Regions from separate parts of the Alteribacillus bidgolensis genome, predicted to be linked through region 3. Evidence: predicted binding sites of a transcription regulator. Region 3 holds the regulator's gene; each other region holds the start of a gene.
The links. Region 3 encodes LexA, which represses DNA repair genes until DNA is damaged. Its sites were predicted from a motif close to CGAACATATGTTCG; they were not measured.

Region 1: the regulator LexA is predicted to act here: its motif matches at 6,139-6,152, upstream of CEF16_RS15610 (YolD-like family protein).
Region 2: the regulator LexA is predicted to act here: its motif matches at 4,068-4,081, upstream of CEF16_RS22130 (YolD-like family protein).

The regions. Positions count from the first base shown of each region.
Region 1 covers NZ_KZ614149.1:3,159,090-3,169,430, forward strand. The annotation lists gene CEF16_RS15580 (sigma-54 interaction domain-containing protein) at 1-1,110, opposite strand, end outside; gene CEF16_RS15585 (DUF421 domain-containing protein) at 1,596-2,282, opposite strand; gene aroA (3-phosphoshikimate 1-carboxyvinyltransferase) at 2,461-3,807, opposite strand; gene CEF16_RS15595 (PHP domain-containing protein) at 4,064-4,465, opposite strand; gene CEF16_RS15600 (P-loop NTPase family protein) at 4,923-5,516, opposite strand; gene CEF16_RS15610 (YolD-like family protein) at 6,181-6,525, shown strand; gene CEF16_RS15615 (TraR/DksA C4-type zinc finger protein) at 6,910-7,590, opposite strand; gene CEF16_RS23365 (FAD-dependent oxidoreductase) at 7,777-7,917, shown strand; gene CEF16_RS15620 (FAD-dependent oxidoreductase) at 8,196-8,798, shown strand; gene CEF16_RS15625 (M24 family metallopeptidase) at 8,899-10,074, opposite strand.
Region 2 covers NZ_NJAU01000003.1:161,792-172,132, forward strand. The annotation lists partial or broken gene CEF16_RS22110 (IS3 family transposase) at 385-690, shown strand; gene CEF16_RS22115 (hypothetical protein) at 1,024-1,452, opposite strand; gene CEF16_RS22120 (hypothetical protein) at 2,151-2,789, opposite strand; gene CEF16_RS22125 (ParA family protein) at 2,764-3,546, opposite strand; gene CEF16_RS22130 (YolD-like family protein) at 4,250-4,432, shown strand; gene CEF16_RS22135 (ArgE/DapE family deacylase) at 4,645-5,928, shown strand; gene CEF16_RS22140 (sodium:solute symporter family protein) at 6,001-7,452, shown strand; gene CEF16_RS22145 (sigma-54 interaction domain-containing protein) at 7,700-9,112, shown strand; partial or broken gene CEF16_RS24655 (hypothetical protein) at 9,122-9,211, opposite strand.
Region 3 covers NZ_KZ614149.1:1,007,012-1,017,352, reverse strand. The annotation lists gene CEF16_RS05285 (methionine gamma-lyase family protein) at 1-646, shown strand, start outside; gene CEF16_RS05280 (MerR family transcriptional regulator) at 765-1,163, shown strand; gene glnA (type I glutamate--ammonia ligase) at 1,244-2,596, shown strand; gene CEF16_RS05270 (histidine phosphatase family protein) at 2,738-3,493, shown strand; gene CEF16_RS05265 (YjcZ family sporulation protein) at 3,763-3,852, shown strand; gene lexA (transcriptional repressor LexA) at 3,971-4,594, opposite strand; gene CEF16_RS05255 (hypothetical protein) at 4,756-4,941, shown strand; gene CEF16_RS05250 (YneB family resolvase-like protein) at 4,985-5,641, shown strand; gene CEF16_RS05245 (DUF896 domain-containing protein) at 5,787-6,026, shown strand; gene tkt (transketolase) at 6,306-8,303, shown strand; gene sirA (sporulation inhibitor of replication protein SirA) at 8,520-8,960, shown strand; gene CEF16_RS05230 (YneF family protein) at 9,155-9,379, shown strand; gene CEF16_RS05225 (CcdC family protein) at 9,607-10,110, shown strand; gene CEF16_RS05220 (DUF2621 domain-containing protein) at 10,221-10,341, opposite strand, start outside.

The DNA of each region.
Region 1 (10,341 bases), 2.2 Mb from region 3:
ATTAGCTGCTTCAAATTTCCCTTTGTGTCCGCCTTTTTTCGCGCCAGTAAATGCTCCTTCTTCATAGCCGAATAATTCTGCTTCCAAAAGGTGTTCTGGAATCGCTGCACAATTAATACTTACAAATTCTCCTTTTCTTTCACTCATTTGGTGAATAGATTGTGCAAATAATTCTTTACCAGTACCACTTTCCCCGCTAAGCATCACCGTTGCCTTTGTTTTGGCTGCCTTTCTTGCTTTGCTTTTACTGTCCATCAAACTGCCGTTTTCCCCGAGAATCTGCTCAAAAGAGTATAGATTGGGTTGATTTTTCGTACGTGACCTTTCTTCATCTTCAAATGGCGGCACACTTTGCATATTGCCTGCATTTCCAAGAATTCGATATAGTTCACTTACTCCTTCAAAGATGAGCATCCCTATTGCCCCAGTTACCTCTCCATCTTTCCAAATAGGAATACGGTGAACGATCATCTTCTGCCCTTGGATAATTTGAATTTCTCCTTTTTCTGGTACTCCAGACTGGACTGTAATATGAAGCCTTGTATTTTCAATCACCTCTTCGACTGAACGTCCAATCACTTCTTCTTCTGGGGATAGGCCTAGAAAATTTCTGTAGGTACGGTTCATTTGCTGAATAATTCCGTCCCGGTCCACCACGGCAATACCTTCGTATGCACTGTTTAAAATAACATCCGTTATTTCTGTATAATGTGTCAGCGACTCCGATAATTCCTTGTACGCCATAAGCATGCTTTTGACAGTAAAAACACCGCATACCTTTCCTTTGTCATCAATAACTGGAATGGGCAGGTTCTCTTGGGCTATATCAAAAAAAGAATCCGTTAATCGACAACTCAGAGTCTTTTGTATCATCTCTTCTTTCATTTTTTTCTTAATGTTTTTATCTTTCGAAAGATAAAAATTTACTTTGGAAACGGAAAGCATACCTAGAGGTTCTTTAATTTCATTAATAAGCACGATCTTGTGAAGATCTTCATTGTTTTTTATTTCCAACAGAATTTCTTCTACTTTCGTTCTCCCTGCTTCAAAGGTGATAGCTTTCTCCATCCATTTTTTAATAGTAACGCACTGTTGAATATGTTCTATCATACCCGGCCCTCCCGATTGTATTCCAGTTCACATATCTTCTATATTATCATTTTAGAAGAGAAGACTTCCTCTTTTATTTTGTGCAGGGCGCAGCCCAAAAATAAGGGGGGATGAATCGCCTTTTTGCATATCGGAACATATAATATTCTTGTACAGATTGCTCTTTGAAAACTGGATAAATGAGGTTGTGGCAAGAAATGCTTTGTCACGTAAAATATCCAAGCAACAATCGCCCCACACGTACCGAAGTTGCGAAAACCAAGCTAAAGTAGAACGTATGGCGAGTCCAACGTACAAGTTTTTTGTTTTCACTGTAGGGACTACGAATAGAGCCTGCTAATATAACTGGTGGCTGCACTGGTGTTCGCAGGAATCCCCCAATTCAAATTTCTCCAGAAATTAAGTGGGGGGTGACATTCCTGCTCCATCCATACCTGGAAGTAAACAGGTTAATATCAACTTTTCAGATGGGGGCTGTATGAAACTCATTTTAGCGTTTGAATCATCAATTCAAGTTCTTTCTCCCTAACCACGGCATAATAGATGTCTTCTGTTTTCTCATACCCTTTTGCATGCAGTTCGTTTTTTAACCAATCTCCGTCTTTATTAATCAGCTTAAGATTTTTGTGCTGCACTCTTCCTTCGACGATCACTGCAATAGGAAGCCCTTTGTAATCAGGTGTAATATTTAAATTCTGAAGCGTAACAGGAGTGACCTCTGGTTTAGGTATGACACTCAGCTTTCCATTAGGTTCTAACAATACATATTCGATCTCCTTAATATCAGGATAGCCAGCTGATCGAATACTTGAAAGCAATTCTGCTAAAGAATAACGGCTTTTCTTTAAATTTTTAACAATAAGTTTCCCATGTTTAACTAAAATAGTAGGTTCTCCAATAATAAACTGGCTGAGAGGCTGAACAAGGCTTAACCTGGCAATCAAGCTGTATAATAACCCAATGACAAGAATGCTGATAATGCCATGTGAAAAATCCTTAATTTCGATGACACTTAACCCGACATAAGATAAAAAGAAAAGCGTGATCAAATCATAAGGCGTCCACTGTGACAACAACGATTTTCCTAACAATCGCATAATCACAAAAATCAATACAAACAAAACGGCTAATTTAATAATCTCAATCCACATTGTCACCCTCAATTTTTTCAATATGTTGAATCATTTCCTATTTTAAACTTCAACTGTTATATCTATTCTCTATTGTGGATTAGAAAAAACTTGGCTTGCTGCCAAGTCTTTTTCCTTATACTTTATTCTTTAACAGTCCTAAAATAAATAAAACACCAGTAAAGATTTTTAGCTTTCCTCTTTACTAGTGTTTTGTGTATTATGAAAAGTCAATCGGCACTCCGGTTTTTTCTAACAAGTTATAAAAAGTAGGACATGTTTTTGATACACAGCCGGGATCTTCTACTGTCACACCAGGAACTTTTGTGCCAATCAGCGACAGTGCCATCGCTACCCGATGGTCGTCATAGGAATGAAGAGATGTACCCTGCGGTGTTCCTGGATAAACCTTTAAACCGTCCTGAAATTCCTCGACATCAATTCCCATTTTTTGCAGCTCTGTACAAACCGCTTTAATTCGGTCCGATTCATGATGGCGGATGTGCTCCACTTCTGTAATGGTAATAGGTCCATCGGCAAATGGAGCAATTGCTGCAAGTGTAAGCGTTTGGTCAGACATTTCTTTCATGCTGATTTCAAAATTCCCTTTTAACTGGGGAACTCCTTGTACTTCAATGTATCCTTCCCCTTTAATCACCCGACAGCCCATTTTTTCATACAGATCCACCATATAAATATCAGGTTGATTCGTTTGCATAGTAAGATTATTAATACGGACACGTCCATTGTTCATAGCAGCTAAGGCCATAAAATAGCTTGCTGTTGAGGCGTCCGCTTCTAATGCCATTTTTTTACCGGTATAACTCGACACCGGCACTTTCATATCTGTAAGCTCTTCATTATAATCGGCTTCTACTCCGAAATCTTTCATAAGGTCGAGTGTTATTTTCACATAAGCATGCTGGACAATATAGTCAGGTATATTTATTCTAAGCGCTTGTTCTGCATATGTTCCGGCTAATAGCAACCCGCTTATAAATTGACTGGATACTTTACCTGATATGGTTACTTCTCCGCCTTTTAAGCCGTTTGCATGAATGTTCAGAGGATAGAAACCTTCTTTTTCCAAATACTCTACTTTGGCTCCAAGCGTTTCCAATGCTTCCATCAGCGGCTGTACAGGACGCTCACTCATACGCTTACTTGCTTCTACCTTAAACGTACCTGCCTTTGAAGAAGCTAATGCTCCTGGCAGAAAACGAGCAATGGTACCTGCCGCCCCGATATAAAGGTCTGCCTGTTTTTCCGGCCAATTTCCTCCGCATCCTTCAATCTTTACTGTATCTCCATTTACCTCAATCGTAATGCCGAGATTGCGAAGAGCCTCAATACACCAGTAAGAATCATCACTTCGTAAAATGCCGGACAGCTCAGACGTTCCTTTTGCTAAGGCTGCCATAATTAACGCACGATTAGTAAAACTTTTACTTCCAGGCACGGTAATATTGGTGTTAACCGTTTCATCTTTTATAGGCGATATGTTTACACTTTTTACATCATTTAAAGCTGCCCACGGGGACCGAGCTTTTAAATCTGGCTTACTCATCCAATCTTCCTTCCTTTGTCTATATAATATTATGTACTATGTAATGAGCTATTTGTATTGTTACCATTACACCACCTTGTTCATCAATAATCAAGTGTTAATCGTTTAAAGAAATGTTAGAAAAACTTGACTTGCCGCCAAATTCAAATGGCGAAAACATAGTTTTACTTATACTATTAACAATTATAAACTTTCCTGAAGTACAAAAAAGCCCTTCCTTTAATGATTGAAGGAAGAGCTATAAAAACTATACTATCTATAGATTTATCTCTCTTTTAGATGACTCATCTGTCCGTTTCATTAAATGAACTGCACTTTCTTTGCCCGGGCTTTTGCAGCCAAGCGGATATTCTTGCGACGGACCATACATACCATGAAAATCAGAACCTCCTGTTTGAATGAGGTTATATTGCGCTGCATATTGTTTAGCTAATTCTTCGGTTTCTTTATTATGCAAAGGATGGAAAACTTCGATTCCTTCTAATCCTTCTTCTGCCCACTCTGAAATGGCTTCAAAATTATCGAATTGTCCTGGATGAGCATCCCCTGCTGTACGTATCTTTCGAATAGCTTCAACAGTATCCAAATACTCGATTGACATGTGAGCAATTCCTGCCTCTCCGTCCTTTCCGTCAGCAGAAAATAATGTTTTATACAACGGACTGTAAATCTCATCCGTATAAGGGCGTGCATAATGTGCTGTTTATAAACAGCTGTGGACCCTTCGGCGTATGACAGCACGTCTTTCCCAGGTAATATCATAACCAGCTTTTGTAATGCTGTTCACCTTTTTATACGAGGCTTGATGACGTTTTTGCAGCATCGGCTTACAGAATGTTGTAAGCTCAGCGTTTCCTTGATTCACATAATAACCTAATATATGAGCTCTTCTATTGCATTTAAAATCAAAAGCCGATTCAATGCCAGGAATAATCGCTTAATTCAGAAGCTTTTTTCGTTTTTTCGGTTAGCCTCTCTTGGTGACCATTCTTCCTTCCTGCTTTGGCCCCAAGAAATTCCCTTGATGACCAGTTTCCTTTAATCCTCTTCTAATACCGCCAATCCCGCAGTGAGGCAGAAAGAAGGGGCTGCCCTCAGTTTTTGAGACACCCCCTTTATTTCATATGCTTTACGATATTATTTTGGATATACTGAAATTGTTTTCTGTTATATCTATTCCAAGGTGCAGCTGGAAGGTGTTTGATGATTCTCCTTGCCGTCTCTCTTTCGTTTCTTGCCGGTAATTCGCAAGCTCCCAGCCCTTCATAAAAGTTTTTTTGAAAGCTGAAATAAGAATGGTCTCTTTCCACTTCTCCTTTTCTTTGAGAGAAGTCTTTAATAGTTCGTTTTCGAATCGTACTCTCCCCAGCCATGAGGTAGTAATATCGGTCTGGAAATCCTATTTGTTCGTCCATAAACGCATGCAGAAATGTATTTGAAATGCTCTGAAGCGTGAAGGAATCATGGATATTATTAATGACAGGCTTAAAGATATCGCCATCAAGAACAATAAGAGCATATTTCTCTGTCTTTTTTAATGCTGACTGCCACCTTCTCATTTGGTGATCACATTCTTCAAACCAATTTTCCCCTGATGACTCAGGGTAATCACGAGAAACCACATAAGCCCCATATCTATCCTGCAGTTCAAGACAAACGGCTGTTTTCCCTACTGCTCTTAGTCCTTCTATGCAAATGATCGGCATCATAACCATCTCCTGTTTTCATAGATGGCAAATATCCCTTTTCTATATGTATTTTCGCTGCAAACAAGCCATTTCCCTTTTTCCATTTTCTTGAAAAATTTGATAACCTGCATAATGAAAAATTCAAACAACTCTAAATGGGAAAATAGAGAGTGTTTGGTTTTTCTTTATATTATTTCCGTTATTGCCTGCAAGGCCGACTTAAGCTGATACTTAAGGATGGAATATTTTATATATTAATATAATAACGAGGTGCGCTTCCTTTCATTACCTTTATTTCATAAACTGTTACTGCTTTCTCTTCTTCTGTTAACCAAACAGAACAGCATCAATGGAGAACACTCCTGCTCCAGTTAATGCAACGCCAATTCCCACAATAGCGAGCATCAAATTATATTCATATCCGCTTTGTGCTGCCCAGAACCTATTTGGTCCACGATTAAAAAACCTGCTATAGGTATAAAGAGTCCAATTGGCGAATAGTTTTTCTAATACTTTATTCCTTTAGCAAAATTAAAGTCCTAAAGTACAAAAAAAGAAACACGCATTGTTTGACAGTTTCTTCCCCTCTTTCTTCCTTCATTCTGCCATTCTAAAAAGCTTGGAAAAAATTAAGGGTGTTTAAAGAACAAGCGTTCGCATATAATAGGATCAGGAGGGATGGCCCATGAAAGGAAATAAATTAACACCAGGATCAAACCTGCGCTGGGAATCCTCACGAATGATCCTGCCGGAACACCGTGAACAATGGCTTCACCATCAAAAACAGCAGACAAAACAAAAAAAGCCAGAGCTTGACCCTCAGCACTGGGAGGAGTTGGAATGGCTTCTAGGTGATGCGATGCGAAATGATGACCCTCTTTGTTTTACGTACTGGCGGGACGGCTTTTTCTTCGAAATCATTGGGAAATGCCACTACATTAATCACGTACAAAAACAGTTTCATTTAGTGACAGATGATGGGATCGAATACTTGCGCTTTGAAGAGCTGGCCGATATCACCTATGCCTAACCAAAGGGCGCTCAGCCAAAGGCCTGCGCCCTCTTTTCTCATCTAGTTCGTTCAACTCTTTCTTATATGGAAAAAATTGTTATAATTACAAGTGGATTATGAGCAAGTTCCACTCTGTAATTAAAACGCTCAGCCCGGTAGATCGACCTGGAGAATTCTACCGGACGGTCATCGAGCCCAGAACTAAGGCGAGTAATACATACTAACTCCTCCGCGTACTCCTAAAATATTCAGCCTCTTTCGATGTAGAGTTAATAGCTGTAACCCAACCTGTCGCGTTCTTAAGCCGGATCTCCATCTGCTGTGCGTACACTTTCAAATAGAAAAAACTAAACACTTAACAAATGCCCCCCGACAGAGGGTACACTGTTGGCGGGCATTCATTTATCTTCGTAAAAAGTAATGTGAAAAATCGACGTCATTATCAAAATCAATTAGGTTCCCTTCACTATCTGTCATGCTGAACCCGAAAGCTACATCTTCGTCGACATTTTCGTTTTCAGCATCTCCAAACATTCCTTCATATTCAAGTGAAGGGTCATAAGTGTCCTGCGGGGTGTCTGCTGTTCCATAGGCTGCAGTCAATTCCCAGCTTTCTTCTGCGTCAAACCGATCATTTTCTACGTCCTCTTTTGTTGTGTCTGTAAATCCTCCCTTACCAGGGATCAACCTTTCTTCTTCTACTGGACGATCAAATGGATCAGGTTCTTGATATGAATGCTGGATGCACTGAAGAGCGGTTGGTTCAGATTCAAGACGTTCAAGTGGAATATCCTCCCCGCACTTCTCACACTTTCCATACGTTCCATCCTCTATTGCCTGCAATGCTTTTTGAATTCGTTTTTGTTCCCGGCCGGAATGCTGCTGCAATGCCATATCTTTTTCTCTCTCGTACAATTCCGTTCCGTTATCGGCTGGATGGTTGTCATAATTAGACAATTCACCGATTGTTTCTCTTGCAAATTCCTCATCTAAACCAAAATGGTCTTTATTGTTTTGCTGCACTTTTTGTAATCGAGACGTCAGCTTGCTTTTCATTTCGGCAAAAAATTCGTTCGTCTTCACCTTTTAGGTTCCTCCTTTCTCTCCCTCTTTACGTAGTATGCTGCAAAGTGCAGAGCGGTTTTCAGCACATTTTTTGGTAATAAGAAAAGCACAAACCGTGCAAACACTTTTGGATATGTTTCTTTTATCAATCCTTATTAATAATTTGTACAAAAAAGCAAAACCTTAAAAGGTGGAGGTGAAAAAATGACTACGTACGATTGTGTTATAGTTGGCGGTGGTTTAGCGGGACTAACAACAGGCCTTGAATTGGCGGTAGCAGGAAATAAGGTGGCCTTATTTGACGTGGAGTCTTTTTGTTGGAGGACGGACAGAATAATGGGATGAAAACGGTATGCATGTTGAATCCGGGTTCCACCGTTATATTGGGTACTACATTCACCTGCCCCAGGCCCTTTAAAAATGCTGAAATCAATTACGGTAACGCCCCTTATTTGGAATAAAGGATTACTATCTTCATTCAGCCGAACTTGATCAATGGACCGTGCGCGCTAAAAAACATCATCTTAGTGAAACGGCCCATTTTACTGTATTATCATTCAGCACAGGAGTTTTTTTCCTTCCGCCAGAACGTTGTTCTGCTTATAATTTTTTTGGTCTATTTGATGCAGACCTGCCCCCGTCTTTATAAAAAGCGGATGCAAGCGCTCGGCGGTGAAGTTTATACAAATTTAAAGGAAGAATCTTTACTCGTTTCAGTAAATGGACGTAATGTCTATGGTGTTCAAACAGCCGATGGAAAAGAGTGGCATGCTAATCATACTATGCTTGCTGTCTTTCTTCATGCTGCCAAAAAATTGCTGAAATCCTCTTTTCCCAGCCATGAAAGCTTCCAATCCATGTTTGCATTGCCAACCATGGATGCTGTCACCTTTCAAATTGACATGAAAACACCGCTCATGGAAAAAGATATCACAACGTTTGGTCCTGGCACCTGTTTAGCGAGTTTTACAGAACAATCACGAACAACTTTTCAACAGGCAAAGGGAAGACTGTCTATCATTATGACGCCGTCTGAGCGTTTTACTGCTTTGTCGGAAAACGAAATTCTTGACATCGTTCTTCAAATAAGGCTTCCATTAGATAAAGAAAATGTCGTAAAGTATCGTAAAATCGTTCACTTTCATGATTTTTATCATTTGGGTCCCGGACATCACATTATGAGACCTTCGCAAAAAACACCGATTCGAGGACTAACTCTTGCGTGATTACACGATGCAGCCTTTTTTGCAACAATGGAAGGGACTGTTTATTCAGGGAAAGCTGCGGCAGAACTCGTTCTTCACGAAGGCCAATCATAATTTCGTATTACGTCTCCTCTATTTGGGGGTACTTGCTAAGAGTTTCACATCCGTTTTTTGTCACAACAAAACTCTCACTAATTTCCACGCCCATTTCTTCAAGCCAAATGCCTGGTATTAAATGAAATGCCATGTTCGGACGAAGAACTGTTTTATCTCCTGGGCGCAGCGAAGCTGTGTGTTCTCCCCAGTCAGGCGGATAATTGATCCCGATTGAATAACCAATGCGAGAGTCTTTACAAAATCCATACCTGGCGATGACACTTTGCCACTTTTGTTCTACTTCTTCACAAGTAACACCAGGTTTAATATAATCAAGGACCGTTTCCACACCTTCAATCACAGCAGCCGATAACCGCTTGAATTCAGGCTCAGGTTTACCTGCGGTTACTGTGCGGGCTAAAGGAGCGTGATACCTGCTGCAGCAGCCGGCCAATTCAATGATAAGCGGATCCCCCGCTTTAATTTTTTCATCTGTCCATGTTACATGAGGAGCATAGGTAAGTGCTCCAGCTGGTATCAACGGTACAATCGACGGATAATCTCCTCCGAATTGATCTGTTCCTCGTATCTGAGCTTGTGAAACAGCTGCTGCTACATCACAAACCCTCGCACCCTCTTTCACAGCGTTTACCCCGGCCTCCATTGCAAGCGCCGCAATTTGTCCAGCCTTTTTCATATACCCTATTTCATTTTTAGATTTTATTAAACGGATTTCATTTACAAGTAAATTCGCATCAATAAATGTTATTCCTTTACACCCGGATTCTAAGCGTTCCAAAGCGCGAGGAGAAAAATAGTAAGCCTCCATCTCTACTCCAGCCCTTTTGACATTCTTTTTATGCTGAGTTAACCAAGCTGCTAGCACTTCCATTGGGTGTTTCGTAGTGGAATGTACATATTCATCACTATAGGAAAGCAGCCGGCACGGTGACAGCCAAGAAGTTGCCCGTGCCCCATTTACATCTTGGGCTCTGCCAAACCAATACGGTTCTTCATCCTCTAGAAAAATAATAACCATCTGGGGAACATAAAAGGACCAGCCATCATACCCGGTAAGATAATTCATATTTGCGGGGTCACTTAAAAAAAGAACGTCTATTCCGTTTTCGGCCATCTTATCTTTTACCTTTTTTAGTCTGCCCGCATACTCTTCTTTCGGAAACACCGTCAATGACCGCATAGTTCGAGCCTCCTTTATAATTATCTTACCTGGCAAGGCTGCTTGCGTTTTTTGTCCCTGACAAAAAGCTTTACGAATTAATTGGTAAACAGTTTAGCATGTTTGATAATATTATTCGGAAAATAGCATAGCGCCGCCACTGCCATCGCCTTTCAAAAGTAACAATTTTTTTACAAGGCGGAAAACTAGATTTTTCTAACAATAAAATGGATCGGCGTGCGTACAAATAATGGTAGACAATGGTTTTTTATCAATTTATTCTAACCA
Region 2 (10,341 bases), on a different contig from region 3:
CTGACAATTACCTCTAAATTTAGACAATAAAAAAACCAGAGCGAATAGACTCAGGGTATATTTTTATTAATTTTTTTCACTTCATTTAAGAAGTTTTCTAATGCATAATTAATAGCTTTTGTTTTGAAGCCTTTTGGCTGTTTCTTTGCCATCTTATTAAATTCTATTAAGAGATCTTTGCGAAGTGTTTACGTTTCTTGGTTTAATCTAATTCGTTTTCTTTTGACTGTTCAGAAAAACTGTTACGTTTGCCTGTTACATTTTCTTTTCCCTGTTCTGTTTTACTTTTCTTATTTTCTATTGGTTGATGTCTCAGACATACTTTATTGAATACATTTAAAAATACAATACCTAAACAAAATTTTATTAGCCAGTATGTTAATTCTTCATCACCTCGAGTTATTCCACACGGATCGGGGAAGTAAGTTTAAGAACCAACTCATCGACCAGGCACTCAAAACCTTTGGCATTGAGCGATCCTTGAGTGAGAAAGGAACCTCATATGACAACGCCGTCGCTGAAGCTACCTTTAAGACCATCAAAACAGAGTTCATCCACGGCCGTAGCTTCCCTAACCAGTATGAACTTGACCTTGAACTTTTTGATTACGTTCATTGGTTCAACAACATTCGCATTCACGGATCATTGGATTACTTAACGCCGGCTGAATACAAGTCTATGCACCTTTAAATATTTGTCCAATTTAGTGTTGACATACCATTATATCCTTTGGGGTAAAAGAAAAAAGCTCTACCGGAATATTTTCTTTGTATTTTTGATACCTCCTTAGCGTTCTCTTTCGCTGGCTTCGTTTATTTACCATAATCCCAACCACAGGTTTACGACTCATTTATCCTTACTTCATATTAAAAATCAATTTCAATTTCTTTATAAGTTCCTCTTTACTAATCTCTCCATTGTGCTTTTGCTTTATGGCTTTGATGATTTTATTTTTATCCTTCTCAACTATTTGTGAATTCTTCACAGTTCATGCTCCTCCTATTAAATTTCCGTTCACCAGATTTACTGCTGGTTTGTTCTAAAAGCAATAGCATTTAATCCTGCAGAAGTAACGTTGATTTGGTTACCTGTACCTATAGCGTTTATGGTGAAAGTATACGTTTTTGGGCCAGATGCAGGCGGCTCCACAATCCAGCTGATATTAAGAGTTCCATCAAAGAAACTCACTTGAGCATCTGATATTAAGAGCCTTTCTATAGCTAATGGCGAGGCATCGATGTCTGTTCCAGATAGTATGCCAAAAAAAAGAACATTACTGATTGTTTGAGTGAACGTAGAAAACTCCGCACTTGCAAACATATCCAGTTTTACTGCTTCACCTTTTTCTACATCAATCTCTACTTGCAAATCATCATTGAAAGAACCAATAGCTGTCTCAAAGTCAGCGCGTTGGTCATAATCCAATTTAATATTGCTTCGTCTCGTTCCCATAAATGTCACCCTATCTATAGTTTTTCTTTTTTATAATTAATGAAAAAATATAAATAGAGACACGCATTCGTCTTATCACGGACTTAGAAATAAAAAAAGCGTCTTCTTAAATTAAGAAGAGCACACTCGTATTTCACCATACATTTATCCGTGAATATCCCGTTTGTTATACCCTATGAAGCCTGCAGCCAATAATAAAATGGTAATAATGGTTAACAAAAAATCCATCTCCTCCACCGGATCTAAGGAATGGGGGCAAAAGGAGATAGATTACCTACCAAAAGTGTCTAAGATTGCTAAGGGACTTTAGAGAATACCAATAAAAATCAATACTAATATTGGGGTAACTCCAATATTCAGTTAATGATTTAAATACCGATTCATCCCAGAACCTCTCTCTAGTCGTAATGTTTTAATACCTGTTTTAAAATCACAACAAAAATGCCACACAAGCTACCCAAATCCCCTGAGTTAGCTGAATTTCTTTTATTTCAATATCGATATATTACGTTTTCTGATTCAAATTACCTGAATTGTTTTCTTTTTACTGTTTAGAAAAACTGTTACGTTTACCTATTATGTTTTATTTTTTCTAATGTTTTATTGTGCTTAAATATTAAGTATATTTGCAGTTACAAAAGATATAAGTGGACTTGGCCATAAAAAAAACCTGAGTAAATAAACTCAGGATATATTTATTATTCATTATTTTTCACTTCATTTAAGAAATTTTCCAATGCATAGTTAATTGCTTTTGTTTTGAACCCTTTTGGCTGTTTTTTAGCCATCCTATTAAATTCTCTCAAGAGATCTTTGCGAATTAAAAACGTGTCTCGTTGGTGTGTGTCTTCTACTTTCTTTTTCTTTTTCTCTTGTTCTATAATCCCCCAAAACCCCTGTTCTGAACCAACTGAATCATTTGTATCTTTTGTTTCAAGATTGCTATTACCTAAACCTGTTTCATTTTCAGTTTCTTTGGTACTATTCTCTAAACTGTTTTCTTGTTCAGTTTTAATATTATCTTTATCTGAAACCTCATATTTATCCATAATACTGTTTCTATTATCAGAACCATTTATGTCTTGTAATTCAGTTTTTTGTTTACCTGTTATGTTTTCTTTTGATTGTTCAGAAAAACTGTTACGTTTACCTGTTATGTTTTCTTGCTCCTGTTCTGTTTTACCTTTTTCTGTTGTGGTTGATGTTTCAGATTCACTGTTATCTTTCACATTTGTTCCAAAGAAGGCATGAGCAGGACTTGGACGCTTATTACCAGACTGGAAAGCATCTTTGATTTTTTCTTTACCTTTTTCAGACGTTTGTTTTCGCGCCGACATTTTCTTTCAACTCCTTTATAAATGAAGAGTGGTATTTAAATGCTGACTTTGCCTCAGGATTATTCCAAAGTCCATAAATAGGGAGTCTCCCGGTTTTTGCACGACGATGAATAATGGTCTTAAACACATGGTCTGGGTAACTATCTCCAATTAATTCAATCATTGCCTTCGAATCACTTCGTTTTGCATCAGCTAGGGTACGTAGGATACCCGCAATCTCTAGTTCGTTATTAATATTTTCTTTCGCTGCAGCGATCGTGTCCCAAAAACGAGGAACAGCTGAATAACAAAACTTGCTGGTCTCAAACAAAATCACTACATGTGTAGAAGCCCCCAGCGCATTAATTGTTTGCTCTGATAGAGCAGGGGGAGTATCAATAATAATGAAATCATAGAAGTCTCTAATAGGATCTATTGCCTTTCTTAGTGCAAGAGAAGGATTTCCATCATACTCTCTAAATAGAAATTGAGCAATTGTTGCCAAGTAGTCATCTGCAGGAAGTAGATGGAGGTTCTCATCAACCACTTTGATGTATGGTCGCGCATCTCCGTCTTTAATAGCTTCTAGTACGGTCTCATTTTCAAAGACTGCTAGATCGTCGTACCCTGATAGAAACTGTGTGAAATTCCCTTGCGAGTCCATGTCTACGCCTAATACTTTATAATTTTCCTTCGCTAACAAAAATGCGGTGATTCCAGAAGTCATAGTCTTTCCGACCCCGCCTTTCTGTATACCAAATGTAACCACCTTTGCCATAGGCTTCACCTCCACCATAAATGTACCACATAAACCATTTACTGAACATATAAACGTAACAGAAAACTATTATTATTTTATGTTACAAGAATTGGTTAAAGTTTACGATGAAGTTTTACTAAAATGTACTATTAAAACGTAATAAATTAACATTTAAGTTTACTTAAACTAAAAGTGTTACCTGAAACTTAATAGTTATACGTAATAGTTTTATGTTTAGCACTTATGTAATGTCAAGCATGTTATATTCCTTAAAGTACAAGTTTTCTCTGTTTTAATGAAAGGATTGAACTCTGAAGAGACTTTAAATCAAAGATTAATAGATGATCTACACAGAATTGTTCAACAAACAATACAAAAAAGAGTATTGGATCGTTCTCTGCTTTTTATTAAAAACTCTATCTCTATTATGGACAGTTACGTACTAAGAAGAAGGGGAGTAATTTTATGAGTAACAGGATTGATTAGAGTTTAAAAGCAAAATATTACAACTTACAAAAAAGTTGAATCGGAAATAATAGGGAACAAATGTTCTGTTAAAGGGGAGGGATCATGGCAAATAAACTAACTCCAGAATCCAACTTGAGGTGAAAGTATGCGTATGATCCTGCCGAAACTTCGGGAAATGTGGTTAAAACATCAAGAAAAAGAAGCCTATTTTAGATAACAATGGGAAGCGTTTGAATAGTTGCTCGGAGAAGTAATGAGGGAAAATATAGAACTGACATTTACTTATTGGGATGGCTATGATTTTTATGAAATCACTGGATGCTGTCATTACATTAATCATGATCAAAAACAATTCAATGTTAAGAATAAGGAGAAGATTTATTACATTACGTTTGATCAAATCACGAACATAAGAAGACAAACGATCCATTATTAGATCAAAGATATTTTTTTGAATCAATTGTGGATCAAAACCTGTACTTCCCCCCTTTATTATAATATCTTTTGATTTAGTATTGAATCAAAATCTCTTCCTCACTTTCCGTAAGCCTTAAAATGAAACAAAAAATTTATACATTTGCCCATAAATTATTGGTATGTTTTTTGCATTACTACAGTGTGAAACCAAAAAATAATGGAGGGAACGATATGCATATAACAGAAACGACAGAAAAAGTGTTTGCAGCTATTGATGATATATGGGAAGAAGAGCTGCTGTTTTTAAAAACGATTGGCTCGTTTAAAAGCACATTGGGAAATGAAAAAGACATTCAAATGTATATTAAAAATCATATAGAAGAGATGAATATGAAAGCGACTTCATTTGTTCCGGATCCAAAGCGGCTTTCGTCTTATCAAAATTACGGGCATGTGGAATGGTCGTATGAAGACCGCCCTGTGGTAGTTGGTGAATGGAAGACCAACCAACCTAAAATCGGAAAAAGCTTAATACTCCAGGGACATATAGATGTGGTCAGTGCGGAGCCGGAACATTTGTGGAAACATGATCCCTACAACCCTACGATTGTTGGTGACAAAATGTACGGACGCGGCATTGTGGATATGAAAGGCGGAGTTGCAGCAATGATTCACGCTGTAAAAGCTCTTCAGAAAGCCGGAATTACATTAGGGGCCGATCTTCAGATTCAAACCGTAATTGAAGAGGAATGTACCGGAAATGGCGCTTTAGCTTTGCTGGATAAAGGGTTTGTTGCGGACGGAGCCTTGATTCCTGAACCGACCACGCTCCGAGCCATGCAAGCTCAAGTGGGTGTGTTGTGGGTAAGAGTGAAAGTTAAAGGAAGTGGTGCTCATGTGGAACGGGCCGAAAAAGCGCAGAACGCTATTAACAAAGCGGCCTATATAATTCAGGCGCTTGAAGAATACAGAGAGCATATTAACACCAAACCGAAACATCCTGATTATTCCAACCATCCGCATCCACTCAATGTAAATGTTGGGACCATAAACGGTGGTGATTGGCCTTCTAACGTTCCGTCTGAATGTACATTGGAAGCACGAATCGGTTTTTATCCCGGTGAGAATCCTGCTGACATTCAAAGAGAAGTAAAAGAGTGGATATTAAAAGCTACTGAGAAGGACACCTGGATGAAAGAAACACCTCCAGAGGTCACATTTTATGGATTCAGCGCGCCTGGTAGTTCCCATTCATCTGATTTGGATATATTCGACAGTCTGAACAACGCTCACCAGCTTACGACAAACGAGTCATTGGAACAGACTGCTTTTACAGGAACTACGGATGTTCGCGCTTTCGATGAGTTCGGAATACCAGCAGTTTGCTATGGTCCGAGCGGAGGGAACATGCACGGCGTAGATGAGTATCTTGAACTAGATAGTTTAAAAATGCTTACCCAGTCTATTGCAGCTTTTATACTTGATTGGTGCAAAGAAGAGCAGACAAGTGAATAACCAGACGAATCTATGCCTCACAGGATAAGACAGCTGTCATCACTACAAATATTTGCAAAAAGGGGAATATCTATGTTTATTAGCGAAACAAATCAAACGATCCTGATACTCATCACGATCGTTTACGGAGCAGCTATTCTAGCTTATTCCTATTATTTTTATAGAAGAACACGGACGTATGAATCGTTTAATATGGGCGGACGTTCCATGCCGCTTTTGCCAATGATTTTAACCATTGTCGGAGGAGCAGTCGGAGGATCGACCGTCCTGGGATTCGTGACAGATGCTTATTTGTTAGGGATGGGACAAATATGGAACGTTGTATCTCTAGCTTTTTCAGTGGTTATTTTCACACTATTCTTTCTAAAAAGAATACGGAAAGCAGGAGATGAACATCAGCTTTTCTCGGTAGGAGATTATGCAGCGATTCGTTATGGGAATGCAGCTCGTTATCCTGCTTTTATCGGAAATATTGCTGCCCTTGGAGCTCTTACCGGTCTGCAGTTTGTTGCGCTGGCAACTGTTTTCAATCTTGTGTTTGGCCTTGAGATGACCATAGGAATTATCGTTTCCTGGATCTTTATTACACTGAAAACGTATCTGGGAGGTCTTACGGCTGTTATCTGGACCGATGCCGTGCAAGGTACCATTCAGACAATCGGTATCACTGTTTTATTTTTTCTCATCTATTTTTCGACTGGCGGGTGGAGTAATGTTTCTGAAAATGTTAGTCAGACCGCAGATCTTCAGGCTGAATTTCTGAATCCTTTTACCATGCCTATTTCAGAAATCCTCATTCCTTTCCTGACGATTGGTGCTGCCACATTAGTGAGGCAAGATATGTGGCAGAGAGTATGGGCAGCAAAAAATATTAGAACATCTGTTATATCCAACTGGCTGGCTTGTCTTGTTATCTTTATCACTGGTGCTTTGGTCATCATTATTGGTGTGTTTGCAAATGCAGGGCTTGGGATTGCTGCCGACCAGCCTAATCTGATTTATTATGAAGTCATTTTTGGAGCCATTCCGTTTTGGTTTGGGTCTGTCATGCTTATAGCATTGGTTGCCACGATTCTTTCGTGCGCAGATTCCTTCTTTATTGCCGGCTCAACAACGATGGTTAGTGATATTATTAAACCTATGCTGAAAGTAAAATCAGATGCGAAGCTGCTTCGTTACAGTAGGTTAATGATTATTGCGATGTCTATGGTTTCCCTTATTCTGGCTTTAGCTATTCCACGATTAGTGGAACTCTGGATGACAGGATCGGCCATTCTCGTTGCGGCTTTGCTGGCTCCCATTCTGATAGGGATGTTTTGGGAAAAGCCCGGCAAGCTGGCAGGAGTTGCTTCCATGTGGTCCGGTCTAATTTTAACATTAGTGTGGCAGTTTGCAGGACAGCCTTTCGAGATCCATCCTGTCTTTGTTGGATTTCCTCTTTCACTGATTGTATTATTAGTCATTACATTTTTCCAAAACAATCACAATTCGGGCAAAAAATCATCAGAAGACTGCACGGCCTAAAATCTCAACGCATAAGTCCTTGGCATACACAGGGCTTATGTTTTTTCATAGATAAAATTTTTGCGCGTTGATGTCTAGATTCAGCGCACAGTCTAGCGGGGTTAAATAACTTTCAGTCATAAAAGGTACAGAAAGCCCTCTTTGCCTGAAGAACATTTACCTATGGTCCTGACCAGTGTGCTAACACTTTTCTTAATAGAGATGATATGATAAACATATCGAAAAAGATCGCAGGAGGATATTCGGTGTGTTATATTCTCAACTATTTAACAATCCAACATTATTAGCTGCCCTTGATCAACTTCCTGCCGCTATATTTGTTGCAGATTCCCAAGGCCATGTGATCTGGAACAACAAACGCAGCGAAGAAGGAATAGGGATACCACGGGAAAAAATAAAGGGGAAACATGTAACGGAGCTTGAAAAAAGCAACATCTTGAATCCTTCGCTCACACGTTTGGTGCTGGAAAAAAGATCGCCCGTTACCCGAGTGCAGGAGCTTAATGCAAATGTTAAGCGTGTGACGGTTAGCGGGCCGATTTATAATGAAGATGGCGAAATAGATATTGTCATCTCTGTGAGTCATTCCTTAGATGAGATTGATCAAAACGGGGATCGGATGGATGAATTGAAGGAACTGCTGCAAACATATATGTGCCAGTTACAGCAGGTGTATTCGTTGGAATCCAAGTCTGTTGCCGAACGAACGATCACAGGGAACAGCAAGGCCGTGGAGCACCTAAAGTATTCGATTCAACGGGTTTCAGATCTCTCATCCACGGTGCTTCTAACGGGTGAAACAGGAGTCGGTAAAAGTTTTGTGGCACAAGTGATCCATCAATTGAGCAATCGAAGTTCCGGTCCTTATTTATCACTCAATTGCGGCACGATACCGGAATCTTTATTAGAAAGCGAATTATTCGGTTATGTAAAAGGAGCTTTCACCGGAGCCAGTCAAGCAGGCAAATCCGGACTGGTAGAAACTGCTGAAGGTGGAACGTTGTTTTTAGATGAGATTGGCGAGTTGCCCTATACCATGCAGGTGAAGCTACTTGAATTATTAGAAGATAAAACCTTTATGCCCATTGGCGGTACGAAAAAAAAGGCAGCAGATATTAGAATCATAGCTGCTACCAATCAACCATTAGAAAAGATGGTGGAAGAAAAACATTTCCGATCTGATCTGTATTACAGGTTGAATGTCTTCGGTATCAACATTCCACCGTTACGTGAGCGTAAAGAAGACGTCTCTACGCTTGCTTATATTTTTCTTCATCAATACAACAAAGAGTACGGGAAATTTATATCTTTATCGAGTGAAGCCGTGGATCTTCTTACACAGTACAAGTGGCCAGGCAATATACGAGAACTGGAGAATGTGATCGAGCGGACCGTTGTGTTTTCCCCTGAGGAAGTGGTTAGACCTAAACATTTACCAGGATTCATTCAAAAGGAAACACTTCTACCGGAGAACATGATTTTTCAAAAGAACAGTGATGAAACATTATATGATTTTCTAGAAAGAGTTGAGAAAGACATTATTTTCCTAACGGCAGAACAACACCCCAATACACGAGAAATCGCCAAAAACCTGGGGATGACCCAGCCAACCCTTATCCGGAGGATGAAAAAATACCGAAAATCCGGACACAACGAATGATACGCGGTGTTATACAGACCGAATGGATAAATGCTTGGCTTCCAGATATGGCTTGATGCCTTCCTTACCGCCTTCACGTCCCAGCCCGCTTTCTTTCATGGCCGGACGGATAAATTAAATTACTATATCCGGATAGGATTGAATCAGTTCAAAATCTATCCTTTTCTTTTTAAATCCACCGTAACGAATTAATTCGATACCACGGCTATCGATATTCTTATGTTCTGATCCATAAAGAATTGGAGGTCATCCTCTCTTTCATCAACTAAAGAAGAAATGCACCGCAGCTCATCACAGACAAACCTGGATGGCTTGGAATTTCTATCGTTTGATCCCTGTCCTTATAAGGAGTACGGAAACGATTCACGCAATAAGGGGCCACATATGTAAATTTTATTAATTCGCATGTGCTCCATTATTTATTCTAAACATCCTATTCAAATTCTTTCATTCTTCGATAAAATGTAGCTGAAAAATTACTTTATCCATTTAAGAGATAACATTTAGTATCTGAAGTGTTTATTTTTCCTGTTCAAACAAACTATTACGTTTACCTTTTACGTTTTTTTATTACATGTCTGTTTTAATTTTCATTTTTACTATTGAGCACTGTTTTAGAGTTACTGTTACCTTTTACGTTTATGGTCATTTGCTAGTTACAGGGGACCAGCTGCCCTTCCAATAAATTAATATATGGAAGCCCAATTTGTAGAGAGGTAAGCATTAAAAAGCCCATCATAGATATTGGCTATCTAGATGGACTTTCTTGTGTTGCAACGATTTAAGGTGTGGGGGGTGTGTTTAGCATAACACAAATGATAATAATTATCATTATCATTTTTTAATTTTTTTTGAAGAAAACACCGGAAATCGAAAATCCTAATTCATCAACGTTAATTGTTCTCCAGTAAACAGCATCAAATAGCATGTGATTTTTCAATTGCCTGTAATAGGGGACACGCCTTGAATACCGACGATTTCTGCAGCAATACCACCGCCTATGAAATCACCTACAAGTCTATAACCCTTTGTGCTAACAATTGGCATACCTAAAAATTATAGGCTATACATTGTTTATTATTGGGTATTTACCACTATCATCCAACTCCAAATCGGTCCCTGTTCCAACTTTAAGACCTTTCTTTTTGTGTATTTTTCCTAAAAAGAATAACCATCATTAAGATTGTTCAGAAAAACTATTACGTTTACCTATTACGTTTTATTGTTCT
Region 3 (10,341 bases):
AACGACTGAACCTGGACATGTTGGAGCAGATTTAATAGCTGGATCTCTCATAAAAAACCCAGGAGGCGGGCTCGTACGAACAGGCGGATATATTGCAGGGAAGAATCAATATGTAGAACAAGCCGCTTCTAGATTTGCTGCTCCAGGAATCGGTCTAGAAGGCGGAGCAACGTTAAACAGCCTTCTCGAAATGTATCAGGGGTTATTTATGGCTCCACACGTTGTTAGTGAAGCGTTAAAAGGGGCTTTTTTCACAGCCGCTCTTCTTGAAGAAGCGGGCCTGCAAACTTTTCCGTCTTCAACAGAAGAAAGAACGGATCTTATTCAAGCAGTGACATTTGAGGATAAACAAAGGATGGTTCGTTTTTGTCAGGCTGTTCAGGAAGCTTCTCCAGTCGATTCTAAGGTTGTACCAGAGCCATCAAATATGCCAGGTTATGAAGATGAAGTTATTATGGCAGCTGGGGCTTTTATACAAGGTTCTAGTATCGAATTGTCTGCTGATGGACCGCTGCGGCCCCCTTATACAGCTTATATCCAAGGAGGTCTGACCTTTTCTCATGTGAAATATGCTGTTTCGCATGCATTAAATGTGTTGATCGAAGAGAAGTTGATTCCTCCGTTTCATTCCTATACGGAAAAATAGGTGAAAAGACATCTGACATTACTGAAAAAATTAATGTAAAAAAAGCTAACATGTACTTGACTAAAAACCTAACATCGTGTAGGATGAAAATAACTTCTTAAGGGAAGGAGGCAGCCAAATGGGTGATCATATCCGGCGGAATATGCCTTTATTTCCTATTAGCATAGTGAAGAAGCTGACAGAACTATCCGCTAGGCAAATTAGGTATTATGAAGAACATGGTCTTGTTTATCCTGCAAGAACTGAAGGCAATCAACGATTATTTTCATTTAATGACGTAGATAGGCTGTTAGAAATTAAAACTCTCATTGAACGCGGAGTGAATTTATCAGGAATTAAAGAAATTTTTGAACTGCGTGCCCAAAATGAAGAGGAAAAACCGAAGCCTGTTCTTAAAAATACAGAAAGTATGAGTGATAAAGAACTGCGTCGACACTTAAAAAATGAAGTATTGGTTGCAGGAAAGCAGGGAAGAACTTCAATGATCCAAGGACAATTGTCCAGATTTTTTCATTGATCAGGTGATTTCCTTTTGTCCATCATGACAGAAGATTTCATACTATTATTTATTGAAACGAAAGAGAGGAGACACACCAAATGGCCAACAAGTATTCAAGAGAAGATATCACAAGAATGGCTGAAGAAGAAAACGTAAAATTTATTCGACTTCAATTTACAGACCTTCAAGGTATTATTAAAAACGTAGAAATTCCAGTGGATCAACTATCAAAAGCTTTGGATAACAAAATGATGTTTGACGGTTCTTCCATAGAAGGGTTCGTTAGAATTGAAGAATCTGATATGTACTTATATCCTGATCTAAATACATGGGTAGTATTCCCTTGGACTCCTGAAAAAGGGAAAGTAGCACGCCTTATTTGCGACATATATGAACCTGGTGAAGTAGGTGGAGAACCAAAACCATTTTCCGGCGACCCGCGTGGTATTTTGAAACGCGTATTAAAAGAAGCGGAAGAAATGGGCTTCACTGCTTTCAATATTGGACCAGAACCAGAATTCTTCCTCTTCAAAAATGATGAAAAAGGCGAACCTACAATGGAACTTAATGATAAAGGCGGGTACTTTGACCTTGCCCCTACAGATTTAGGTGAAAACTGCCGCCGCGATATCGTACTTGAGCTTGAAGATATGGGATTTGAAATTGAAGCTTCTCACCATGAAGTTGCTCCTGGACAGCATGAAATTGACTTTGAATATGCTGATGCAATTACTACTTGCGACAATATTCAAACCTTTAAGCTTGTAGTAAAAACCATTGCAAGAAAGCATGGTTTGCATGCGACATTTATGCCTAAACCATTGTTTGGGGTGAATGGTTCCGGGATGCACTGTAATATGTCCTTGTTTAAAGGCAAAGAGAACACTTTCTTAGATGAAAGCACAGACTCTCAACTAAGTGAAACAGCAATGCAGTTTTTAGGCGGTATTCTTGAGCACGCTCAAGCATTCACTGCATTGACTAACCCTATCGTTAACTCTTATAAGCGTCTTGTACCAGGATTTGAAGCTCCTGTATATGTAGCTTGGTCGCTTAGAAATAGAAGTCCACTTGTTCGTATTCCTAACTCTAGAGGACTTAGCACACGTGTAGAAGTAAGAAGCCCAGACCCAGCTGCTAACCCATACCTTGCTATTGCTTCAATGCTTGCTGCAGGTCTTGACGGTATTAAGAAAAAACTCAAGGCGCCTGAGCCAACCGATCGTAATATTTATGTCATGAGCAAAGAAGAGCGTGAAGAAGAAGGCATTAAAGATCTTCCAGCTGACCTTAAACAAGCGTTGGACAGTCTCTTAAACGACGAAGTTCTTGTTAATGCGATCGGACCTCATGCTATTGAACATTTTGCAGAAGCAAAAGAAATCGAATGGGATATGTTCCGCTCTCAAGTACACCCTTGGGAAAGAGAACAATTTCTCTCCACATACTAAAATTAATTTTTAACCCCTTGATGACGTATCATCAAGGGGTTTTTACACGTTTGGTATAGGCAACAGGGAGACGTCTGCACACTTTATGGGGGATAACATATATTAACCATTGCCTAGTCGTTGTAAGAAGGAGTAATTACATTGAATATACGTTTGCGTTCTGTAGACCCCGCACTGTACCATTTTGCCCAATCTGAACGTTTTAAGCTTTTTAAAACAGCATCGGCAAACATTTTGAATGTAAAGCACCTAAACTCGGTTCTATCATATGTATATGAAGGACTTCCAAATCGTTACGGGGCAGCGCCACCACATAACGCTGCTGATGGATATACAGCAGAACCTCTTTTCATCAACCGATCACTGCTCGATTTGCTCCAAGAAGGGGGATATATTTTTTATACGAGGCACGGAGAAGCAACCGTAGGAGAAGATCAACCGAATTTCCTTTTCGAAAATTGTTTTACTCAAAGAAATCTCTCTGAGGCAGGAAGAAGACAAGCTGTTTTATACGGAGAAGTAATTCGCACGTTACGTATTCCTATTGAGTATCCAATTATAACTGCTCCTTTTTGCCGAACGAGAGAAACTGCTGAATTGGCTTTTGGCAAAAGCAATCTCGTAGAGGACCCTTTTTGGATTAATATTTATAGACTGGGAAGTCATATGAGTGCCATAAAACAGGAAAGAATTTTAAACTCCCTACATTCATTTCTAGAAATACCGCCTGCTCCGAGAAAAAATAAGGTCGTTGTCGCTCACAGTTTTCCCCCAGGCGTAGGGTTAGGTCAGATTCCTAACATGGGAACAGTAGTTGTAAAACCATTTGGACAGGGAAACGGCTATGAAATTGCAGGTTATCTAACTTTAGGACAATGGATGAGTTGGATGGAATAAATATGAAGGAGAAATGAATAGAAACGAAAAGGTTCATTTTAAAAATGCAGCGATAAACGATTCAAGGTAAAGGACATGTGCGTTTTTAGCAGAAGTTCTTTTCCTTTTTCATTAGTGGTCTTTTATATAGCGACAAGCCGCGTTTTTCTACTCTTAGACCAACATCCAATTATTAATAATTTATTTCTGAAAAGGTTATACAACTGTCTAAACAAATCTAAAGAGAGATCATAAATTATTAAAGAGGACACGTCAGGGGAGGGATATTAATGGGATACGGTTATAAAGACAGTTTTGCGTTGATTGTAGTATTATTTATACTGCTAATCATCGTAGGAACTGCATTTGTTAAATACTAATCACCGCTTCGAACGTGGGGTGATTTGTCAATAGTGCAGTAAAATGAGAGGCCAAAAATAACCCGGCTAATGTTTCATAACATTGATGGCCGGGTTGTTTCATGTAAAATATGGACAATTAATGCAGCGTTCGAAATACACCCGTAACTTTCCCCAGAATAGTACAATTGTCTAAAATAATTGGTTCCAACGCAGCATTCTCTGGCTGCAGACGAATAAAATTTTCTTCTTTGTAAAAGCGTTTTACTGTAGCTTCAAGTTCTTCTGTCATTGCTACAATAATATCTCCATTATCTGCGGTCTGCTGTTGTCTAACAATGACGAGATCGCCATCATAAATACCAGCTTCGATCATACTGTCCCCTTGAATAGTTAAGATGAATACTTTTTCATCTGAGACCATACGCTCTGGTAAGGGGATATACTCTTCAATATTTTCTACAGCAGTAATTGGATCCCCCGCTGTAACTTTACCTAATACAGGAACATAAACAGCATTGCTTTCTGAAATGTGCGGCTGCACGTCTTCTAGTTCTAATACTTCAATCGCTCTTGGCTTGGTTGGGTCACGCCGAATCAACCCTTTATTTTCAAGCCTGGAGAGATGACCGTGCACCGTTGAACTGGATGCGAGGCCAACAGCTTCACCGATTTCACGTACGGAAGGAGGATAACCTTTTTGCCGGACTTCATCTTTTATATAATCTAAAATTTGCTGCTGGCGTTTCGATAATTTTGGCATCGGTTCAGCACCTCTATTTCTAATATTTTCATGTGTTAAGTATAGCATGGAAAACATATGTACGCAAACATTCGTTCTAATTATCACTTGACGGGAACAAAGGTTCCCTTTATACTGAATCATAATAAGAACATACATTCTCATGAGTCGGAGGGAAAGTAATGTATACCAAAATGAAACAGTTAAGCAGTCAGGAATGGGCCATTTTAATTCTTTTTATTATTTCTATCATTTCACTCGTATTAACTGTTCAATTAACTTCGTATGAAGAAGATAAAGACGTGTATGTAAATACGCTGGATGAAGAGAAAGAAGATGTGCTAACCTATACGTGGGTGGATGAGTGAAAAAGGAAAATAAATATGAGCTAATGAAAAGGTGAGGGAATTATTGAAAAGCTGCATAATATATTGCCGGGTAAGTACAAATAAAGAAACACAGAAATCATCATTAAAAAGGCAACAAGAAGAACTCATTCATTTATCAGAAAAAAAGGGATTTTACCTCTCAAAAATTATTGCAGAGGAAGCTAGCGGGTATTCGATTGAAAGGGATGGCCTGCTTGAAGTTCTGGATCTTTTATCTGCAAAAGAAGCTGATGTTTTATGTATACAGGATGATACTAGATTAGGACGAGGAAATGCCAAAGTGGCCATGCTTCATCAATTATTTAAACTAAATATCCCTATATATACGGTGAAAGACGAAGGAGTACTTCAGTTGTCTGAAACTGATAACATGTTGATGGATATATTGTCTATGGTAGAAGAACATCAAAGAAAATTACATAATTTAAAGATTAAAAGAGGAATGAAACAAGCAGTAGCCAGTGGATATAAGCCTGAAAAAAATTTATCTGACCGCAGGCAGGGCGGAAGGAAAAAGAAAGATGCACCAATTGAAGAAATTGTTCGGCTTAGAAAATTAGAACTGACATTTTATGATATTGCAGCAACATTGCGTGGATTTGGTTATGATGTTTCAAAGGCTACTGTACACAGAAGGTACAAAGAACACATGGAGAAAATAGCTAATAATTCGGAGTAATTCCTTTGTTGCTTGGAAAATTTTGAATTTGAGTGTTATGGAGCGCCTCTCATCAAGTACAATAGCTGTTGCAAATCATAAATAGATCATTTACATTAAAAGACAAGTTAAAAAAGCGGAACATTAGGGAGGTTTTCATACATTTATGCTTTCTCAAGAGAAGATTGCACGTATTAATGAACTAGCTAACCGTTCTAAAACTACGGGTTTAACGGAGCAGGAAGAAAAAGAACAGAAAATGCTGCGGCAAGAATATTTATCTAAATTCCGTTCCTCCTTTAAAAGCCAGCTGCAATCCGTAAAAGTTGTGGATCCGAATGGTAAAGATGTTACTCCCGATCAATTAGTTAAAACGAAAAGAAATAACTTGAACTATCGTCAGTAGTTTCATATACAGATAAAAAGTGCCTGATGGTTAACGCACCATCAGGCTTTTTATATATTACTGTGAAAATCGGATACAATTCTAATTATGATCTAAAATGGCAATATGCTTAAAATTTATCAGCAGTCGTTTTCAGGTACTTTATTTTAAAAAACAAATTGTTTGAAGGTCGTTTATCGATAATACTTGACATCAGCCTTGTACTATTAAGATAGAACGTTTATGATTAAATACGTAGGTAATAATACATATTGAATTTTGGGAAAGGAAGGGAATGACATGGCAGCTAAGAGTGTGGAAGAATTAGCCATTAACACTATCCGTACACTATCTATTGACAGTATTGAAAAGGCCAGTTCCGGTCACCCGGGATTACCGATGGGCGCTGCTCCTATGGCCTATACATTGTGGAGTAAATTTATGAAACATAATCCGGGCAATCCTGACTGGTTTGATCGTGATCGATTTGTATTATCAGCAGGGCATGGTTCTATGCTTTTATACAGTCTCCTTCATTTAAGCGGATATGATTTATCACTGGATGAATTAAAAAACTTTAGACAATGGGACAGCAAGACCCCAGGACATCCTGAATACGGAGATACACCTGGTGTAGAAGCTACAACAGGACCGCTTGGACAAGGATTGGCGATGGCCACAGGAATGGCAATGGCAGAACGTCATTTAGCTGCTGTATATAATAAAGAAGATATTAACGTAGTAGATCATAACACTTACGTTTTATGCGGTGATGGAGACTTGATGGAAGGGGTTTCATCTGAATCTGCATCATTAGCTGGCCATTTGAAGTTAGGAAAGTTAATTGTACTTTATGATTCAAATGATATTTCTCTTGATGGAGATCTGCATCAATCTTTCTCCGAAGATGTAATGAAACGTTATGAAGCTTATGGCTGGCACACGATTCTTGTAAAAGATGGAAATGATCTTGAAGCAATCGAAAGCGCTATCGAAGAAGCGAAAAACTCGGATCGTCCATCTCTTATTGAAGTAAAAACAGAGATTGGATTTGGCTCTCCGAACAAAGGCGGGACAAATGCAGCCCACGGTGCTCCGTTAGGTGAAGATGAAGTAACACTTGCTAAAGGGACGTACAAATGGAATTTTGAAGAAGAATTTCATGTACCTGCTGAAGTAACAGAACATTTTGCTGAAGGCAAAGCAGAAGGTGCACGAAAAGAACAAGAATGGAACGACAAGGTAGAAACATATAAAGAAAAATATCCTGAACTGGCTGAACAATTTATACGTGCCATAAAAGGAGACCTTCCGGCGGACTGGGAAAAAGAACTGCCTGTATACAATGACGAAAAACTTGCTACAAGAGCAGCTTCCGGAGAAGCACTACAAAAAATATCAAAAGCGGTTCCTTCTTTGTTTGGCGGTTCAGCTGACCTTGCTTCTTCTAATAAAACGTTAATTAAAGAAGAATCAGACTTCAGCCGTGATAATTATAAAGGGAGAAATGTATGGTTTGGAGTGCGTGAGTTTGCGATGGCTGCGGCCGGAAACGGTTTAAAACTTCATGGAGGCGTCCATCCTTACGTTTCCACCTTTCTCGTATTTTCGGATTACTTGCGCCCGGCTCTTCGCCTGAGTGCTCTCATGAAACTGCCGCTAACTTATGTGTTCACTCACGACAGCATTGCTGTTGGGGAAGACGGCCCAACTCATGAGCCTATTGAGCAAACATCTTCTTTAAGAGCAATTCCTAATGTAAATGTTATTCGTCCGGCTGACGGAAATGAAACAACGGCTGCATGGAAAGCTGCTCTTCAAAGTGAAAATACTCCAACCGCACTTGTGTTAACTCGACAAGGCCTCCCAACACTTCCAGGTACTGTTGATAAAGCAGAAGAAGGAGTGCAAAAAGGAGCATATGTTCTTTCAGAATCTTCCAAGCGTCCGGATATACTTCTTCTCGCTACAGGTTCTGAAGTATCACTTGCCGTTGAAGCAAAAGGTGAGCTGGAAAAGGATGGAATAAAAGCAAATGTTATAAGTATGCCAAATTGGAAAGCTTTTGATGAACAAGACACAGCCTATCAAGAAGAAATTCTTCCACAAGGTGTTCCTGCTCTTGCATTAGAAATGGGAGCTTCCCACGGATGGCATAAGTATGTAGGGTATAATGGGGTTGTTTTAGGCATTGATCGATTTGGTGCCTCTGCCCCTGGAGATAAAATTGTACAGGAATACGGGTTTACAGTAGAAAATGCTGTAGCTAAAGCAAAATCTTTGTTGGATTCAAAATAATTCTGGCGCCTCGAAAAAGAGTAATCAAATAAATTGCTCTTTTTTCGGGGTTTTTCTATTTTTTTAGGTATAAAGATATAAATGTTATTCTTTTACCTCTAACTATGTTCTCAATTTTTTATTCGACAAAATCAGTATTAATTATTTTCAGAAAATGACAGGACTTTTACTTATGATGAGGTATTATATAATAAAAGCAGTGAAGGGGGAGAAATCATGACAACCCGGTTTCAAATGGTCATTATTACAAAAGAAGTAGCGATGCAATATTATCAATCTGAAAACAAGTTGTTTCGTTTGTTTCTTGATTATGAGCGTGCATACGAGTGGGCTCGTCCTGTTTTAGAAAAACAAATACGTTATATTACGGAGGCCATCTTACCTGCTCACTGGAATGACTCCCTGTCATGTCAACTGCACAACATTGGGTATAAAGAAGAGAAAGCCGAAACAGGTTATTTATATTTTTCAGAAAAGTCAAAAAGTAAATTGTTTGTTGATGACAGATTTGTGCATTTTACTCACTCTGGTTCTCCTAAAGTCGAATGGGAAGTCTTTGACTGTTTAAAAAGTTTGTCCCCGTATGTATTTGCTGTCAATTTTGAAAAAGAAACGTACGGCTGGTTAAAACCATTAAAAGTGTTTTCCGTTTTATAATGTTTTTGTAAAGCTTGGTCTCTAATTTTGCTCTTTTTTGTTGTATTGAAATTCCGTATTTTCAGCCGCCTTTATAAAGAAATTTTCTTCACCTCTTTTAATGGCACAGGGGATACGTTATAATTATATAGGTTAAACGTGGCAATTATTACAGAATATTTGTTTTAATGGCTTTAGAAGGAGGAAATTAGAGGATGGACTGGCTTTGGTTTGTACTCGTCGGTGTGCTTTGTCTATTGGCGGGTGCTGCATTAGGATTTTTTATTGCTCGAAAAACAATGATGAACTATTTGAAGAAAAACCCGCCAATCAACGAGCAAATGCTTCGGGTAATGATGATGCAAATGGGACAAAACCCTTCTCAAAAGAAAATAAATCAGATGATGAAAGCAATGCAGAAGCAACAAGATAAAAAGTAATCAAGAGGCTGTTTCAAAAGGAACTGTGGACGTTTAGAGTTTCACATGCCATTTTGAAGCAGTCTTTTGTTTTGGAAAAAATCATTAATGATTCAATTCCGAAATCAAAGGCTTAAACCTGTTTGCATGAATTCTCTCACTCGTTGTATGATAGTAGTAATGTTTTTTTAATGAGCGTCCCTGTAATCACAGCATATGATATCAAGCAGGGAGGGGAGTTGGAAAGAATGAATACCATGTTAATAATTACCACCTTCGGCGCAGCAATGATGGCAGCAATAGCCATTTTTATTCGAATGAAAGCAATAAAAAGGCCGGCAACAGCAAAAAAAATAATTTTACCGCCATTGTTTATGTCTACTGGATTTTTAATGTTTTTATATGAACCAACCCATATTACGATATCACAAACCATAGAAGCTTTATCGGTTGGTCTTGTATTTTCATTGCTCTTAATAAAAACGTCTAGTTTTGAAATTAGAGAACAACATATCTATATGAAACGTTCTAAAGCTTTTGTCTTTATTTTATTTGGTTTATTAATTGCACGAATCATTTTTAAACTACTGATTGGTGATGCTATAAACATAGAAGAATTAGGAGCAATGTTTTTTATCCTTGCATATGGCATGATTATTCCATGGCGGATATTTATGCTTATTGCCTATAAAAAAATGGAAAGACAAATGCGGTTGGAAGAAAAAAACACAGCTGTAGCATTTAGGTCATAATATTTTTCAAAAAGAAACAGGCTGTCTGCCTAATTACACGCAGACAGCCCTCTTTTTTTAGGCGGCTTATTTTCACTTCTCCTCCTTTACTAGGAAGCTTTTAGCTTGTTTTACGAAAATAAATGTTCATAAGGAGAAACATCTATATCCTTTTCATTTAGTTTTTTTCGTAAAAATTTGTGATCTCTTTTGGGGGTAGCGATTATGTAACCACGGATTAAAAGATCCTCA